Regions from separate parts of the Halanaerobium sp. ST460_2HS_T2 genome, predicted to be linked through region 1. Evidence: a T-box and tRNA genes for the amino acid it is inferred to sense, from the RefSeq annotation. Region 1 holds a T-box; the other holds one or more tRNA genes.
The links. A T-box is a leader RNA that pairs with one kind of tRNA and senses whether it is charged. The one in region 1 lies ahead of thrS (threonine--tRNA ligase), so its partner is inferred to be a tRNA-Thr.
Positions count from the first base shown of each region.

Region 2: it encodes a tRNA-Thr, which carries the amino acid that the T-box ahead of thrS (threonine--tRNA ligase) is inferred to sense. The anticodon was not compared.

Region 1 covers NZ_QPJF01000004.1:127,441-135,047, forward strand. Annotated here, with positions in the region: gene DFR80_RS03260 (RNA methyltransferase) at 1-781, opposite strand, end outside; gene rplT (50S ribosomal protein L20) at 786-1,145, opposite strand; gene rpmI (50S ribosomal protein L35) at 1,209-1,403, opposite strand; gene infC (translation initiation factor IF-3) at 1,489-2,049, opposite strand; gene thrS (threonine--tRNA ligase) at 2,335-4,266, opposite strand; T-box leader at 4,323-4,567, opposite strand; tRNA gene DFR80_RS03285 (tRNA-Leu) at 4,659-4,747, opposite strand; tRNA gene DFR80_RS03290 (tRNA-Val) at 4,760-4,836, opposite strand; tRNA gene DFR80_RS03295 (tRNA-Leu) at 4,899-4,987, opposite strand; tRNA gene DFR80_RS03300 (tRNA-Cys) at 5,056-5,130, opposite strand; tRNA gene DFR80_RS03305 (tRNA-Gly) at 5,147-5,221, opposite strand; tRNA gene DFR80_RS03310 (tRNA-Phe) at 5,227-5,302, opposite strand; tRNA gene DFR80_RS03315 (tRNA-Asp) at 5,307-5,383, opposite strand; tRNA gene DFR80_RS03320 (tRNA-Val) at 5,470-5,545, opposite strand; gene DFR80_RS03325 (LCP family protein) at 5,730-7,172, opposite strand; tRNA gene DFR80_RS03335 (tRNA-Leu) at 7,356-7,443, shown strand.
Region 2 covers NZ_QPJF01000028.1:18,455-27,758, forward strand. Annotated here, with positions in the region: gene DFR80_RS12535 (alanine--glyoxylate aminotransferase family protein) at 1-732, opposite strand, end outside; gene DFR80_RS12540 (molybdenum ABC transporter permease) at 966-1,829, opposite strand; gene modA (molybdate ABC transporter substrate-binding protein) at 1,822-2,607, opposite strand; gene DFR80_RS12550 (hypothetical protein) at 2,845-3,567, shown strand; tRNA gene DFR80_RS12555 (tRNA-Thr) at 3,592-3,667, opposite strand; gene DFR80_RS12560 (DegV family protein) at 3,673-4,509, opposite strand; gene DFR80_RS12565 (cold-shock protein) at 4,672-4,875, opposite strand; gene DFR80_RS12570 (complex I subunit 5 family protein) at 5,051-6,316, shown strand; gene DFR80_RS12575 (methyl-accepting chemotaxis protein) at 6,330-8,300, opposite strand; gene DFR80_RS12580 (GGDEF domain-containing phosphodiesterase) at 8,342-9,304, opposite strand, start outside.

The DNA.
Region 1 (7,607 bases):
GTATTTCAAAAGAAATAACTGAAGCTGCAACCGCTGCATTTAATGATTCAATTTCTCCTGCCAGTGGTATTTTAATCTTTGAAGTTGCTGCTGCCAAAAGTTTCTGATCAATTCCATTGGCCTCATTACCGATCATTAAAATTAGTTTATTCTGATACCGGTGCTGAAAATGATATTCTTCTGCCTCAATATCTGCAGCCAGCAGTTCGTAGTCAGCTGCCCGGGAATCAATTTCAGACAGAAATTCTTCCTGACTTAACTTCTGGCGAACTGCAATAGAAAAGATACCGCCCATTGTCGCTCTAATAACTTTTTGATTGTAAATATCGACTGAGCCTTTGAGAGCAATTACCCCATCAAAACCTGCAGCAACAGCTGTTCTGATCATTGTTCCCATATTTCCGGGATCCTGGATCCTATCCAGCAGCAAAATTTTATCTGCCTGCTGATAAAAATCCTCACCCTTAAAAACGGATTCTTTAACTACCGCTAAAATTCCCTGAGGATTAACAGTCGAGGCGGTTTCTTTTAACAGTTGTTCTTCAAGATAAATAAACTCAGACTTTAATTTTAAATCAGCCAGCAAATTATCATTCTCAGCTGATTTAAAAAAAGCAGGAGTGAGAAAGACCTGTTTGAAATCTGCTCCTCCTGCTAATGCAGCCTCAATAAGCCTCTTACCTTCCAGAATAAAAACACCTTCCTTGCGCCGGTTTCTACTCCGGTAAAGCTTATTTAGATATTTAACTTTATCGTTTTGAGAACTGCTGATTATATCCATCTAATTAATTTCCTAACTGCTCTTTTGCTACATCAACTAAATCAGCAAAAGCATCAGAATCATTAACTGCTAAATCAGCTAACATTTTACGATCAATTTCTACCTCTGCCTGTCTTAAACCATTGATAAAACGGCTGTAGGAAAGACCTTCGTTTCTAGCTGCTGCATTGATTCTGGTAATCCATAATCTTCTAAACTCTCTCTTTTTATTTCTTCTATCTCTGTAAGCATAATGTAAAGACTTCATTACCGCCTGATTAGCAGGACGATATAACTTGCTGCGGGATCCAAAATATCCCTTGGCCATCTTTAAAACTTTTTTTCTACGCTTGCGCGCCTTATTTCCTCTTTTTACACGTGGCATCTTAAATGACACTCCTTCCAGTAATTTAACATTTATTATTTAAAATTATTTGCTTATATTAGTTTATCCATGTAGTAATTTTTTGTAACGTTTTTGATATGACTTACTTAATAACTTAGCTTTTCGCAGCTGTCTTTTTCTATTTCCAGATTTTTTAGTTAAAATATGGCTGTGAAAACCCTTATGGTGCTTAAGTTTACCATTAGCTGTAGTTTTAACTCGCTTAGCAATTCCCTTGTGTGTTTTTTGCTTTGGCATGATTTAACCTCCTAATACTGTAATAATTGTGGATATTTTAAAATAACCTACTTAAAATATTAATATTAATAAGTTATTTGTTCTACTACTGTTTATCACTTTCTGGAGTTAGAAACATCATCATGTTTCTACCTTCCATTTTCGGCTTGCTTTCTACCTTACCAATATCTTCAGTTCCTTCAATAAGGCGGTCCATCAGGTCATAACCAAGCTCTTTATGCATCATTTCTCTTCCTCTAAAACGGATTCTAACTTTAACTTTATCCTTATTGTTGAGGAATCTTCGAGCTTGCTTTAACTTAACGTTAAAGTCATGGTCTTCAATCTTTACTCCCATCTGAACTTCTTTGACATTCATTACGTTTTGATTCTTTTTGGCTTCTTTTTCTTTCTTAGCCTGTTCGTACTTATACTTTCCATAATCCATAATTCTGCATACAGGTGGATTAGCCTGTGGAGCAACTTCTACTAAGTCCAAACCCTGTTCTGCTGCAGCGTCCAGTGCCTCATCCAGCGACTTGATACCAATTTGCTCTCCTTCTTGATCGATCAGACGAACCTCTCTTGCTCTAATACGATCATTAACTCTTAAATCATTAACGATATTTATGCACCTCCTGAGTGATATAAAAAAACGAAAACGAATATAAAATAAAAAAACGAGTGGTAGAAACCACCCGTTAAATTCAATAATCAGCTGAAGATAGACTATCCCCTAAAGATAAGCCTACTTTTCCCGCAGAAATTTAGTTATTTAAGCGAGAAACTGATATTAACCAGCTTTTACTGGTGAGAAACAGGTGTTTCTACTTTCTTTTCCTTAATTAGTATAGCACAGGGGTAACTAACTGTCAAGAAAATAAAAGAAAAAAACTACCCTCTCTTGATCTCAAAAAAGAAGGTAGCTTTATTATTTTAGGCCAGCTGTTATTTATTTTAAACTATCTTCAGTATTGATTTCTTTTTTTGCAATTTCCTGAAGAATTCTAGCTTTAAAATCTTCAATTTTACTTGTACCTAGATCTCCTTCACGCCTTTCGCGAACAGAAACTGTTCTTGCTTCCTCTTCACGTCCACCGACAATTAACATATATGGAACCTGTTTAACCTGAGCATCTCTAATTTTATAACCAACCTGTTCTGAGCGGCTATCAACTTCTACCCTAATGCTTTCTTTTTTAAGGGCTTCCTTAACTTTTAAGGCGTAATCAATCTGATCATCAGAAACAGGAATTACTTCAACCTGAACTGGAGCTAACCAGGTCGGGAAGGCACCAGCAAAATGCTCAATTAGTATTCCTATAAAACGTTCTATACTTCCATAAATTGCTCGGTGAATCATAACCGGACGATGCTCGTCTCCATCCTGTCCAATATAAGTTAAATCAAAACGCTCTGGCATTTGGAAGTCAAGCTGAATTGTCCCACACTGCCAGGTTCTACCCAGACTATCTTCTAAATGAAAATCAATCTTAGGTCCGTAAAAAGCTCCATCACCCTCATTTACTTCGTAATCAAGTTCGTTTTTTTCAATAGCACTACGCAGGGCATCTGTAGCTTTATCCCAGAGTTCATCAGCTCCCATGGCCTTTTCTGGTTTGGTACTTAATTCAACATTATATTTAAAACCAAAAGCACTATATATTTTATCTACAAGTTTTATTACTCCACTTAACTCATCTTCGATCTGTTCCGGCAGACAGTAAATGTGGGCATCATCCTGAGTAAAACTTCTAACCCTCATCAAACCATGTAAGGCACCTGACATTTCATGACGGTGCACCAGTCCCAACTCTGCCATTTTAATCGGCAGCTCACGATAACTGTGCATAGAATCCTTATAAACCAAAATCCCACCCGGACAGTTCATCGGTTTAACTGCATGAGTTTCTCCATCAATTTCTGTAAAATACATATTATCTTTATAATGATCCCAGTGGCCTGATTGATGCCAGAGAGACTCATCTAAAATAATGGGAGTTTTTATTTCTTCATAACCATCTTTACGGTGCTCTTCTTTCCAGAAATCAACAAGTTCATTTCTAAGTGCCATCCCTTTAGGATGGAAAAAAGGAAAACCTCTCCCCTCTTCCTGCATACTGAATAAATCTAATTCTTTTCCAATTTTTCTGTGATCACGCTTTTTGGCTTCTTCAATTCTTGTTAAATATTTTTCTAAGTCTTTTTCGGAAGCAAAAGCTGTACCGTAAATTCGCTGCAGCATCTCATTATTCTCGTCACCACGCCAGTAAGCTCCTGCTACATTGAGCAGTTTAAATGCTTTTATATAACCAGTAGAAGGAAGGTGGGGTCCACGACAGAGATCAACAAAATCTCCCTGATAATAAAGGCTGATCATCTCATCCTCGAGTTCTTCAATTAATTCCAGCTTGTATTTTTCGTTTCTTTCTTTCATTAATTCTATTGCTTCCGCACGGGGAAGAATTTTTCTTTCAATTTCAATATCTTCGTCAATTATTTTCTGCATTTCTGCTTCAATTTCTGCTAATGATTCTTCATTAAAAGTTTCATCTAAATTAAAATCATAATAAAATCCATCATCAATAGCTGGCCCAATTGCAACCTGAACATTATCATATAATCTCTTTACAGCCTGTGCCATAACATGAGAAGTTGTATGGCGGATAATCTCCAGTGCATCATCACTATCAATTGTTATAATTGAAAGCTCAATATCTTCTTCAATTGAATAGCTAGCATCTACTTCCTGTCCATTTACAATTCCAGCAATTGCATCTCTGCCCAAACCACTACCAATAGAATAAGCAACATCTTTAACTGTTGTTCCCGGCTCATATTCTTTAACCGATCCATCTGGCAGTGTTACTTTTACATTTTCCATTAAATTTCCTCCTCTTATAATATACTTTAATAAAATAAAAAAATCCCTCATCTCATAATAGAGACGACGGATTGCGCGGTTCCACTCTAGTTAATAATAATTATAAACATTCTATTTTAAAAAATAATTAAAATTATTATTCACTCATCAAGATAACGGATTAACCGGATAGAAATACTAAATTCCTCCTATCTGCTCCCGGGTGGTTTTCAATTCACTGAAAAATTATGTGCTTTCAGCCGCCGGCACAATTCTCTTTTAACTCTCAATTGAATTTACTCTTCCCGATCAGTGCATTTATATTACTTTATTTTTTATTATTATATGCCTTAAAATCTAAAAAGTCAAATTAAACTAAAAAACAGAAAATTCCACACTAAAATGTGGAAAAGTGGTGCCGGGGGTCGGGCTCGAACCGACACGGGAATAAATTCCCACCGGATTTTAAGTCCGATGCGTCTGCCAATTCCGCCACCCCGGCATATTATTAAAATGGTGTTGGTAAGTGGATTCGAACCACTGGCCTCTACGATGTCAACGTAGCGCTCTGACCAACTGAGCTATACCAACTTAAAATTTAAGTCAGCATTTTAAATAATCATTTATAAAAAAATATTATACAAGCAAAAAAGTGGTGCCGGGGGTCGGGCTCGAACCGACACGGGAATAAATTCCCACCGGATTTTAAGTCCGATGCGTCTGCCAATTCCGCCACCCCGGCATATATGTAAGATTTAGCTTGCAACATTTTTTATTATAACAGTCAGTTAATCATTTGTAAAATATAAATGGAGGCGGCAGACGGATTTGAACCGACGAATAAAGGATTTGCAGTCCTCTGCCTTACCACTTGGCTATGCCGCCCAGGCTGCAAATAAAATGGAGCGGGAAACGAGATTTGAACTCGCGACCCTCACGTTGGCAACGTGATGCTCTACCACTGAGCTATTCCCGCAAAAATGGTGGTGGGAGACAGAATCGAACTGTCGACACGTGGATTTTCAATCCACTGCTCTACCGACTGAGCTATCCCACCAGAATGGCGGAGGAGACGGGATTTGAACCCGCGATCTCCGGCTTGACAGGCCGGCGCGTTAAACCGCTACGCTACACCTCCGCGTTTTTAAGAAGTAAAATGTAGAAAATTAGAAAAAAGAATGCTACACAACTTCTTATATTTTATATTAAATTTGCAAATAAAAATGGTGGGCGAAACAGGGCTCGAACCTGTGACCCCCTGCTTGTAAGGCAGGTGCTCTCCCAACTGAGCTATTCGCCCATCTGCAGCAATCAAAAGTACAATTACCGCGTCAGCAATAACTAGTATATATAAAAAGCTACTTTAAGTCAAAATTAAATATAGACTGTTATAAGTAATTAAATTATTTTATGTTAAATATACTACTAAATACTTAAAAAATCGACTGCAGATAATTTTTTCTTAAAAGCTTAATTTTACTAATCTAATCAATATACTCTAACTCAAGTTCTTTATTTTCACGGATATAATTAAAAATTTCAGCTGCCAGAACAGGATTAATATCTGTTTCTATAGAATTGTAACTTTCAACTATTGTGTTATAAAGTTCCTTAACATTAAATAATATATTATTAGACTTTAATTTCGCCATTACAGAATTTATTAATAATTTCTGGCGTTCAAATCTTTCGAGTGAATCAGATGACCGCCAACGAACAAAGTTCAAAGCTTCTTTACCGGATAATAAATTATCACCGGCTTTTAAGTTCAATCCTAAACCTGGAACTTTCACTTCCTGGTCCAGAGTAATAGAAACACCACCAAGCTCGTCAATAACTTTTTCAAAACCAAGATAATTTACATATACATAATAATCTATTTTATTGCCGCTGATCTCTTCTACTGCTGGCTGGATATCCCCATCATGATATTCACGTAATAATTCTCCTTTATAAACTGTATCCTCGTCAATATGTTCAATCTGAAGTTTGTTATTTTCAGGACGTAACTTTGCCACCATTATCGAATCAGCTTCAATACTACCAATAGACACACTTTCTTCATCATCAAGGCCCACAAATAGTATATTTAGATTTTGAGTAAAATCACTTTCAGCAAGTCCCAGAATAGACAAAATACGTTCAATTAGCGATGGATCTTCAAGTTCCTTTTCAATATCCGTTTTTGTTTTAGTTTCTTTTACAGCAGAATCTTTTTCCAGCTGCTCTGTCTTTGTTTCAGTTTCTTTTTCAGCGGAATCAGACACTGGCTGATCTTGAGTAACTTTAGTTGAGTTAGAATCTTCTAACTCAGATTTTGATGAGTCCGGCTGTTTAATATCCTCAGCTTCAGAACTTTTTAAATCTTCTCCCGCAGATTCAGCATCAGTTACGTCTTTTTTATCTTTTATCTCTTTATTAACCTGAATATCAGATTCGGCTTCTGAATCAAGATCACCTGAGGTAGATGTTTCTTCAGTTTCTGATTTATTATCCGCCTGCTCAACGTCTTTTTGATCTTTTTGATCTTTTTGATCTATTGATTCTGTTTCATCGGCTTGTTCAGTTTCATCTGTTTGTTCTGTTGTTTGTTCTTTTTCAATCGTTTTATCTGTTTTATCTTTTTCAAGCTCGGATTCTACACTTTCAGAAATATCTTCTCTATCAGTCATATCAGAGCGCTCTTTACTTTTATCTTCTTTATCAGTTAATTGTTCAGTTGTAGCTTCTTCCCTTTCTGGGCCAGCATCATTCTGCCCAATTTCTTCCTGCTGCTCAATCTGATTTTCCGGTACAGGCTCTAAATCTCTCTCTAAATAATAACCAGCCAGTCCAATAAATAATAAGAGTAGCACTATTAGAAAAACTCCTATCCATTTATGCTTCTTTTTTGATTTTTGATTATCTTGTGTATTTTTTTCTGCCAATGTTATTGCCTCCCTATTCCCTTATATTCATAATATTCGTGATTATAGGCTCAATTCCTGCATAAAAGTGATTTCTTTGTCTCTTTTTAAAAGTCTAAATTTTATTTCTTCTCCGTCTGCTAAATTAATTTACAAAAATTTATTGACAAAGTAAATTTTTATGGTATAATTTATAATTGTGATGCCGAGGTGGCGGAACTGGCAGACGCGCTAGCTTGAGGGGCTAGTGGTCTAATAGACCGTGCGGGTTCGAATCCCGCCCTCGGCACCATTTATATTTAAGATGTTAATTTACCCCATTTTAGTTAATGACTAAAATTCCCCCTGGTATACCAGGGGGAATTTTTTTAACTCAAAACTTATATCTTATATTTTAATATAATCTTATGGGAGACATAATTTTTTAATTTACTTACTCTAAATTCATCTAAACAC
Region 2 (9,304 bases), on a different contig from region 1:
AACTGCCTGAGTATAGGGAAAATATTTTTCTTCATACCAATTCTGCCAGAGCTGTAAATTAGTATAATAACCTCTAACAGCTGTTTTTCGGTTATTAACTGCCTCCCAGGCTGCATCACTAACACTCATAAAAGTAAGTCCTGGTGGTACAGAAAGACACTTTTGCGAACCACCGAGTATTATATCAATTCCCCAGTTATCTACTTCAATAGGTACACCACCAATTGCAGAAACAGAATCTACAACTGATAAAATATTATATTCATTTAATAAACTGGTGATTGCTTCAGCATTATTTATTACCCCAGTAGGAGTTTCACAGTGAACAAAGGTAGCAAATTTAAAATCATGTTCCTCTGCCAGCTTTGCTTCTAATTTATCGATATCAATCTCTTTATTATAGGGGAATTCCCATCTTATAACCTCTGCCCCATAAAGATCAGCAAAATCTGCAAAGCCTCTGCCAAAGATTCCATTGTCCAGGACTAAAACTCTATCCCCGGGCTCAATTAGAGAAGCACAGGCAGACTCAAGGCCTAAAATTCCCTCCCCACTCATAATAATCACATCATTTTTTGTCCTTAATATCTGCTGCAGTTTTGAACTAACATCCAGGTAAAAATCAAAAAAATCAGGATCAAGATCCGGGTTGGTAATTTTGCGGCTCATCGCCCGTCTAACTTCTTCGCTGACCTCAGTTGGACCGGGTGTCATTATTAATAAATCACTCACAAAAATCACTCCCACAATTTTACGGTCTAATATAGATTTTATAACTTTTTATAGGAGATTGTCAAGCTAATTATTGAAAGAAATAGCCCTAACATTTCTGATTTAAAGTGATTATAGTTAAATAGGAACTACAAACTCTTTTTTTGAAGTATTAATCAAATTTTAATATTTTGCAGTAAAAATAGCCAGTTTGAACTTTCAGACTAAATATTAAATTTTCTCCGCCAGTAATTTTATGTTTTTTCCCTTATCTTAAACTCAAGCAAAAACAAAGGAAGCAAAAAAGCACTCAACATAATAACAGCCAGTGCGATTGCCTGAGTTATATTGGTCTGACTAAGACTATAAATAGCTGTAGTTAGTGTTTGAGTTTTACCGCTCATATTGCCAGCAAAAATAATTGTTGCTCCAAATTCCCCAGCAGCTCTAAGGACAGAAATAATTAACGCAGTAATAAATCCTCTCCCACTCAGAGGTAAATATACTTTAAATAACAGATCTTTTTCGGCAGCTCCTTCAACTAGAGCAGCCTCAATTATATTTTTATTAACTGCTGCAAAAGAGTTTTTTAAAGTATGAATAAATAGAGGCAGCATAACAAATACCTGAACAATGATTAAAGCTGTAAAGGTAAAAGCCAGGTTGTCAGTCAGTTTAGATAAAATTCCTCTGCTGCCAAAAGTTAATAGTAAAGCCAGGCCAGTAATACTTGGAGGAAGCAGTAGTGGAAGACTGATGACTATATTTATCACTTTATTTATATTTCTATTTTTACGACTGCTAAAATAACTAAATGGGACCCCTAAAACAATTGTTAATAGAGCTGAAATACTTAATGACAAAAAAGTAATTTTAAAAGCTGATAAAATATCCATACTTTTAAATATGCTGATAATTTCTGCAGCTGAACTTTCTACAAATAAAGAAAGAATTATGAGTGAAATAAAGAGGATACTTAAAACTGCAGGGATCAAAATTAATAACTCATCGGAAAAGGTAAATTTCTCAGGCTTCGAAAAATAATCCGGTGGAAATAAAGAAATTCTTTGCTGTTTTCTTTTTTGATTTTCTGTATCCAGAACTAAATCCTTACTCATTTGTTTTCACTCTCTTAAAATTATATTTTGAAAATATTTTTTGTGCTGCATTACTTAAAATATAATTATAAACTTTTTCTGATCCTGATGTAGAATTATAACTTAATCCCATATAATATTTTGCTTCTATATTATATTTTGCAGGGATTTTAACTCGATATAAATCCTGATCATCATTATAATCACTTAAATAGACAATCCCTGCATCAGCTGCTCCCAGTTTAACTTTGTTCAATACACTTTTTACATCAAATTCTCTGGAAACTATTGAAGAATTAAAGTCTGTTTTAATTTTTTGTCTAATTTTTGGATCAGCAATTGAATCTAAAAAGTTTTTGATCATTTTGCCGGTATAATCGCCAACAGGAACAGATCTATCAGCAAGCAGTAAAGAATAATCACTGCTTATTAATTGTTCCAGATTATTTATTTTCTCATTTTGAGAATTTATTATAATAATCAATTCATTTCTGGCAAAAATCGTTTCTTTTGCTATTATATTTTCACGGGATAACTGATTTAAATAATTATAGTTTGCAGATAAAAAGAGATCAAAATCTACTCCCATTTTTATTTGACTGAAAAGCATCTGACTTCCTGCATAATTAATTTCCAAGCTATAATCTCTGCTTTCTGCCTCAAATTTATCTTTTATCTCATTTAAAGGTTCCTGCAAACTGGAAGCTGCCATTATTCTAAATGTTGAAACAGCAGTTACTTCTGTAGTCAAAATAAATATAATTAAAATAATTAATATAATTATCTTTTTCTTTGCCATCCGGCTCCACCTCATTAAAAATTAACCCGTTATACCCAACCTCACATAACGAATTTAAAAATATATTCAATTTCCAGAATTATTTCTCTATTTATGTATATTCTTGATCAACAATAATTATCCTCTATTTTGTAAAAATCAAAATTATTATAAAGACAAAATATCCTATTAACCCAGCTTAAGAACTTGCAATAAATGCCTGTTTTTCCTATACTTAAGTAAATTAGTTCTCTGGAGGTGATTCCAATTAATAGTCAGGAAAACTTTCAAAAAGTTCAACAAGAAAATGATAAGTCAATTCCCTTCATTATCAGCAGCTCTTATCTTTTAAGCTTTTTATTAATTAGACTGGCTGTAATGATAGCTGGTTCTGCAGGTAGTGCAGCATCCAATGCTGCTAAGACTGGTGATATAAAGTTTTATATAGGTTCCAATATTATACTTTTTGGTTATCATATTCATCACCTGTATATTGGAATTGCATTAATTGCTCTGGCAGGTTGGTTTTCTATAACCAGGACACAATTTATTGACCAGAGGGATAATGCTCTAATTTATGGTATTGGTCTTGGTTTATTTATGGATGAAATTGGATTGCTTTTAAGTTGGGGAAATTACTGGAATAGTTCAACTTATCTCCTTAGTTTATTACTTGGTGGAATATTTTTAAATATAATATTCTTTCCAGATTTTTGGAAAGACCTGCGGTCACATCTTGGCGAATTTAATCCTAAAAACAAAATATTAAAACATTATAATTCAAATGCTTTTGTTCTGGGGGTGGATAAATTGGCAAACAAAGCTGATAAAACTAGCAAAGTTAGTTTAGTATTTTCTGGATTAATATATATTATTGTAGGAATCTTAATTATTTCCAATCCAGAACTTGTATACTACTGGGTGGCAGGTGGTTTTTTCCTTCAGGGGCTGACAAAACTGGTAGAAGCCTGGAAAGAATAAAATAATCTGTTTAAAATTTATATATGGAGCCGATGACAGGACTTGAACCTGCAGCCTTCGGTTTACGATACCACTGCTCTACCATTTGAGCTACACCGGCTTTTTCTAAAATGCTATAACTATCCCACCTTCATTAGCATAGACTGTGCTAATCCCAGCTGTTTCTAAGATAATAATCTTTCTAAAATTATATTTTTGAGCAGCCTGTTTTTTAATATATTCTGCTTTCTCTAGAGCATTGCAGTGAGCAATTCCGAGAACTTTTTCTTCTAGTTTTTCCCCTTTTTCTCCAATTTTATCTACCAATTTTCTAATTGCTCTTTTACTTCCCCGGGCTTTATCAACAAGAGTTATTGTACCTTCCGGAGTTGCACCTAAAACTGGTTTAATATTAAAAAAAGAAGCTATTTTCCCTTTTAATTTTCCCATTCTTCCCGCTTTAATGAGGTTATCAAGAGAATCTAAAACAAATAATGTCTGCATCCCTGCAATATATTCTTCAGTTTTTTCTATAATTTCCCCTTTTTTTAAACCAGATTCAATTAACTCTCCCAGTTTATAAGCAATCATTGTTTCTCCGACTGAAGCACTAAAAGAATTAAATACCTTAATAAATTTATTTTCAGACTCTTCAACTAGCATATTTTTTGCCAGAACAGCATTCTGATAAGTTGCGCTCAATTCTTTAGAAAGAGTTACTACAAAAATATTTTCATATTTTTTATATAAATCTAAAAAACGACCCGGTCCCGGGCTGGCAGTTTTTGGAGCCTGATTATGATTACGCATTTCAGCTAACAAAGCCTCACGGTCCAAATTCTCATCATCCACAAAATGTTTATCTCCAATATCTATTGACAGAGGTGCTGTCGAGATATCAAATTTATTTCTTATTTCATCTGTTAAATCACAGCAGCTATCAACTATTATTTTAAAGTTCATAATTAACCTCCATATTTGGTTTTTAAACTTTCTTTATTTGATTATCTATTATATAATTTTATCTTTATTGAAAACAAAAATCAACTAATAAATTATTTTTTTATTAAACATAAAAAAACCCCGACTAAGTTAATAGCCAGGGTAATTTCCATAATTTTTTACTTATATAACTTCAACATTCTCTGCCTGAGGTCCACGATCTCCTTCAACAATCTCAAATTCAACTTCCTGACCTTCTTCTAAGGTTTTAAAACCTTCCTGCTGTAAAGCAGAGAAATGTACAAATACATCGTCGCCATCTTCTCTTTCAATAAATCCATAACCCTTTTTCTCATCAAACCACTTAACTTTTCCTGTGTAAACCATATTAATATCTTCCTCCTAAAATTTAACCTGAGTAAGTGTAACTAGTTTAGAATACTCAGTGCTTTAAATATATCATTAGATTTCGGATTTGTCAAATTTTTCTGACTCAATTAATTAAGCATTTGCTTTTAGTAAATTAATAGTTGTGATATAATTCTGGGAAGGAGGAGTTAAAATGGTCTATTTTATTTCCAGCAATTTTAGTATTAATAAAATTAATAGCTTATTTTTAATTACTGGATTATTGGTAACTTTTTTTACTCTGGTCTCCAACTGGAGAAAAATTAAAAATTACCGAGCTATCTTTTTAACAATTACAGTAATTTTTATTATGAGCTTTTCTCTTATAATTACTACCAAAAACTGGTTCGTTTTTGTGCTTGGTTGGGAACTTGCTACATTAACTACCACTTTAATGCTGTTCTGGGACAATAAAAATATTGCCTGGGAATATTTTGTGATTCAGTTTGTAGGAGGAAGTTTTTTAATATTTACTGTTTTAACAGCTTATACAAACGGATATCAAGTTATAGGGGCTGTAGAGGAGGTCTGGCTGCAGCTAATGTTTATTATTGGACTGGGGGTTAAAAGTGCAATTATTGGCCTGCACAGCTGGTTACCTTATATTTATAAACAGTCATCAACTGGCTTTTGTGCAATTTCCTCTGCCTTGGTCGCCAAACTCGGTTATATTTCTCTGCTGAAAATTATTACAAATGGCAATAGATTACTCTTATATTTAGGATTAATTATGATTTTCTATGGTGGTATAAAAGCTCTTGCAGAAAAAAACTATAAGCTAATTTTAGCTTATAGTTCAATAAGTCAATTTGGATTTATAGCCCTGGCAATTGGAAGTGGAAATATCTATGGCTATTATGGAGCAGTTATTCAAATTATTGCTCATGCTTTGGCTAAATCGACATTATTTAATGGTGCTGGAAACTGGATTAAAGAATTTAAGTCTACTTCTATTTTTGATTTTAAGTATTGTACAGTCAGACAAAAAATAACCACTTTCAGTACCCTACTTTCTTTTTTATCATTAATGGCCTTCCCTTTTTTTATTGGCTATAATAGCAAAGATCTAATAAAATATTCTTTAAGCAGTATTCCAATATTTGAATTTTTACTGCACCTGGGAAGTATTCTAACCGCTGCTTACTCTCTAAAAATATTATGGTTAGTAATATTTAAAGATCTAAAAAGGAGTAAGTTAAACTTTAAGACTGAAACAAAAGATTTTTATTCAGTCACAATCTGGGAACAGCTTTCGCTCCTGCTTCCTGCTTTATCGCTAATAATTCTTTCAGTCTCAATAAATACTTATTTAGATCATTTTTTTAATTTTAATTATAAAACCGGGTTACTGACCAGCCTGATATACATTGTAACAGCCTACTTAATCATTTTTCCAATTATATCGCGAATCGAAAATTAACCAGGAACCAATTTTACAGTTTGAATTTTGAAATTGAAGCTGATAGTTCTTCTGCCATTTCGGCCAGTTCCTGAGAAGCTGTTATAATCTCATCTGTAGCTGCATTCTGTTCCTGACTTGAAGCTGCAACTTCTTCTGCATTTGCTGCGGCTGTTTCACTTGCAGAAGCAATTTCTCCAATTGCTATTTCTACATTATCACTATTTGCAGTCATTTCTTGAGCTTTATTATTAATATTTCTAATTATTCTACCTAAAACTTCAGCTGTATGTTCAATTTCTTCAAAAGCTGTGCCACTTTCCTGAATAGAACTAACACTTGACTCAACAACTTCTCCTGTTTCTTCCATATTCTCTACTGAAGCTCTGACATCTTTTTGAATACCTTCAATTAATTCGGTTATCTCATCTGTAGCCTGATTTGACTCTTCTGCTAGTTCGCGAATTTCATCTGCAACTACAGAAAATCCTCGCCCTGCTTCGCCCGCTCTTGCTGCCTCAATTGCTGCATTTAAAGCCAGCAAATTGGTTTGAGAAGATATTTCTTTTATCATATTAACTATCTCGCCAATCCTCTGAGATGATTCTGCCAGAGAATGAACAACCTTCTCAACCCGCTCCGAATTATCCTTAACTTTATTCACTTCAGCAGCAGACTGATCAATTGATTGATTACCTTTTTCAATATTTTCCATTACATTTTCAGCCTGTCTGTCCATAGCATCAGAAGAGGTATTGATCATTTTTATTTGCTTAATTAGTTCATCCATTATAGCAGAAGTCTCTTCTACCTGAGCTGATTGTTCTTCCGTATTAGAAGCAACTTCCTGAATAGCCCTACTTACCTCATCCGCACTTTCTCCAACCTGATTTCCACTGGCAGATAATTCTTCACTTGAAGCTGCTACCTTATCTGATACATTTTTAACCTCCAGAATCATTGCCTTTAAATTATTAATCATTTCTGAAAATGAGTTTGTTAATTTACCAATCTCATCTTTTCGTTTTAAATACTTAGCTTCTATATCTAAATTGAAATTGCCATCTGCTAACTTCTGAGCTATATCAGTAACATAATTAAGTGGATTGGAAATATATGTTGCTATCACAATAGTAACAATTATACCAAAAATCAGGGCAACTCCTGCGATTATTAGACTTATATTACGCAGATTATCAAGACCACTCATAACCTGAGAACGTTCTGCTGTCATGGCAACAGACCAGCCATTAATTTCTACCGGATGATAGGCCATTATTTTTTCCTGGTTATTAAAATTATAACTAACTGCACCACTTTTTTCAGCTACCATCTTATCAGTGATTTCCTGTAAATCCTGATTGCTTTCTGCCAGCTCAGTATTTGCTATGTAATCTCTTTCCGGATAAGCAATAGTATTTTTATTCTGATTAATAATCCAGCCATAACCTGCTCCGTTAATATTCATTTTGGTAATTAATTGCTGTAAATATTCAGTAGAAATTGTTCCAATTAAAACTCCAACCTGTTCTCCAAAATCTATAATTGGTACAGCAATCGATATAACATTACCTTCGCTTAACTCACTGGGACGAGTATTAGAATATGTTACCCTGCCAGTTTCCATTGCTTTCTGAAAATATTCTCTTTCTGCAACATTAATGCTTTTCCCTCCAACAACATTGGCCCTGCCATCAGGTCGAGCTACAATAATATTTTCCAGATCAGAATGGTCAGCTTCTTTTAAATATCTCTCCTGACTGCTCCACATCATTGTTTTAACATCATTAGAGTTAGCTAAATCTCTTAAAAACACTTCCACTCCATTTAACCATTCATTAATGGTATTTGAATTTTGCCTGGCGCTTTCCTTTGCACTGGACATTATTGTATCTTCTAAAATATTTGTTGACTGATCATACAAAGTTAGAGCTGTTCCCCCGACAATAATTAAAATTAATATTGATATTGCAAGCAACATTTTGGCTTTAATTGATTTCAGCATAACTAATCCCTACCTTTTTTATCTGTTATAGTAAAATTATATCATACAGTCTGCATATTGCAATCATTACAGATAATAGTTTCCAGTTTTTCCAGGGAATTTGGTCGATAATAATAATATCCCTGAACATAATCACAGTCCAATTTTTTTAATATATTCAGTTCATTTTCTGTTTCTACACCTTCTGCAACCACCTTAAAATCAAGTTCATGTGAAAGTTCAATAATTTTTTCAATCAGAATCCTAGTTTTTTTCTGTTCTAAATTTCGAATAAATGACATATCAAGTTTCAATATATCAATGGGAAGTTTAGCTAAATAAGAAAGGGAAGAATACCCTTTACCAAAATCATCAAGAGAAATATAAAACCCAGATTCTTTTAGTTTATGTAAATTTTCTAAATCTTGTTCTTTAGCATCTAGAAAAATAGATTCTGTAATCTCAAAATCAATTTGATGAGGACACAATTTTTCTGCCTCTATTAAATTTTCAAGAAAAGTGATAAGAGTATCGTCCTTTAAATCATAAGCAGAAAGATTAATTGAAATTATCTTTTCAGATTCTCTTAAAAATTGATTCTGATTAAATTCTTTTATTACTTTTTTGATTAACCAGCGTGTTATCTTAGTTATTAGATTACTTTGTTCAGCAATTGGGATAAAATACTCTGGAGATATCTGGCCAAATTTAGGATGGTGCCAGCGAAGAAGTGCCTCTAATGCAACAATTTGTTCATCTTTCAAATCAATTTTGGGCTGATAAACCAGACTTAATTCTTCTGCTTCTACAGCTTTTCTTAAATCATTTTTAAGATGTATATTATTTAGTTTCTCATAATAAATATTCTTATCATATATTTGATAAAATTGATTGCTGTCTTCAATTGTATGAACCGCATGGTGAGCTCTGGTGATCAATGTTTGGGCATTTTCCCCATCAAAAGGATAAACTGTAATTCCTATTTTGAAATCCAAAAAATAATCAATTTTATTTTCTTGCCAGAG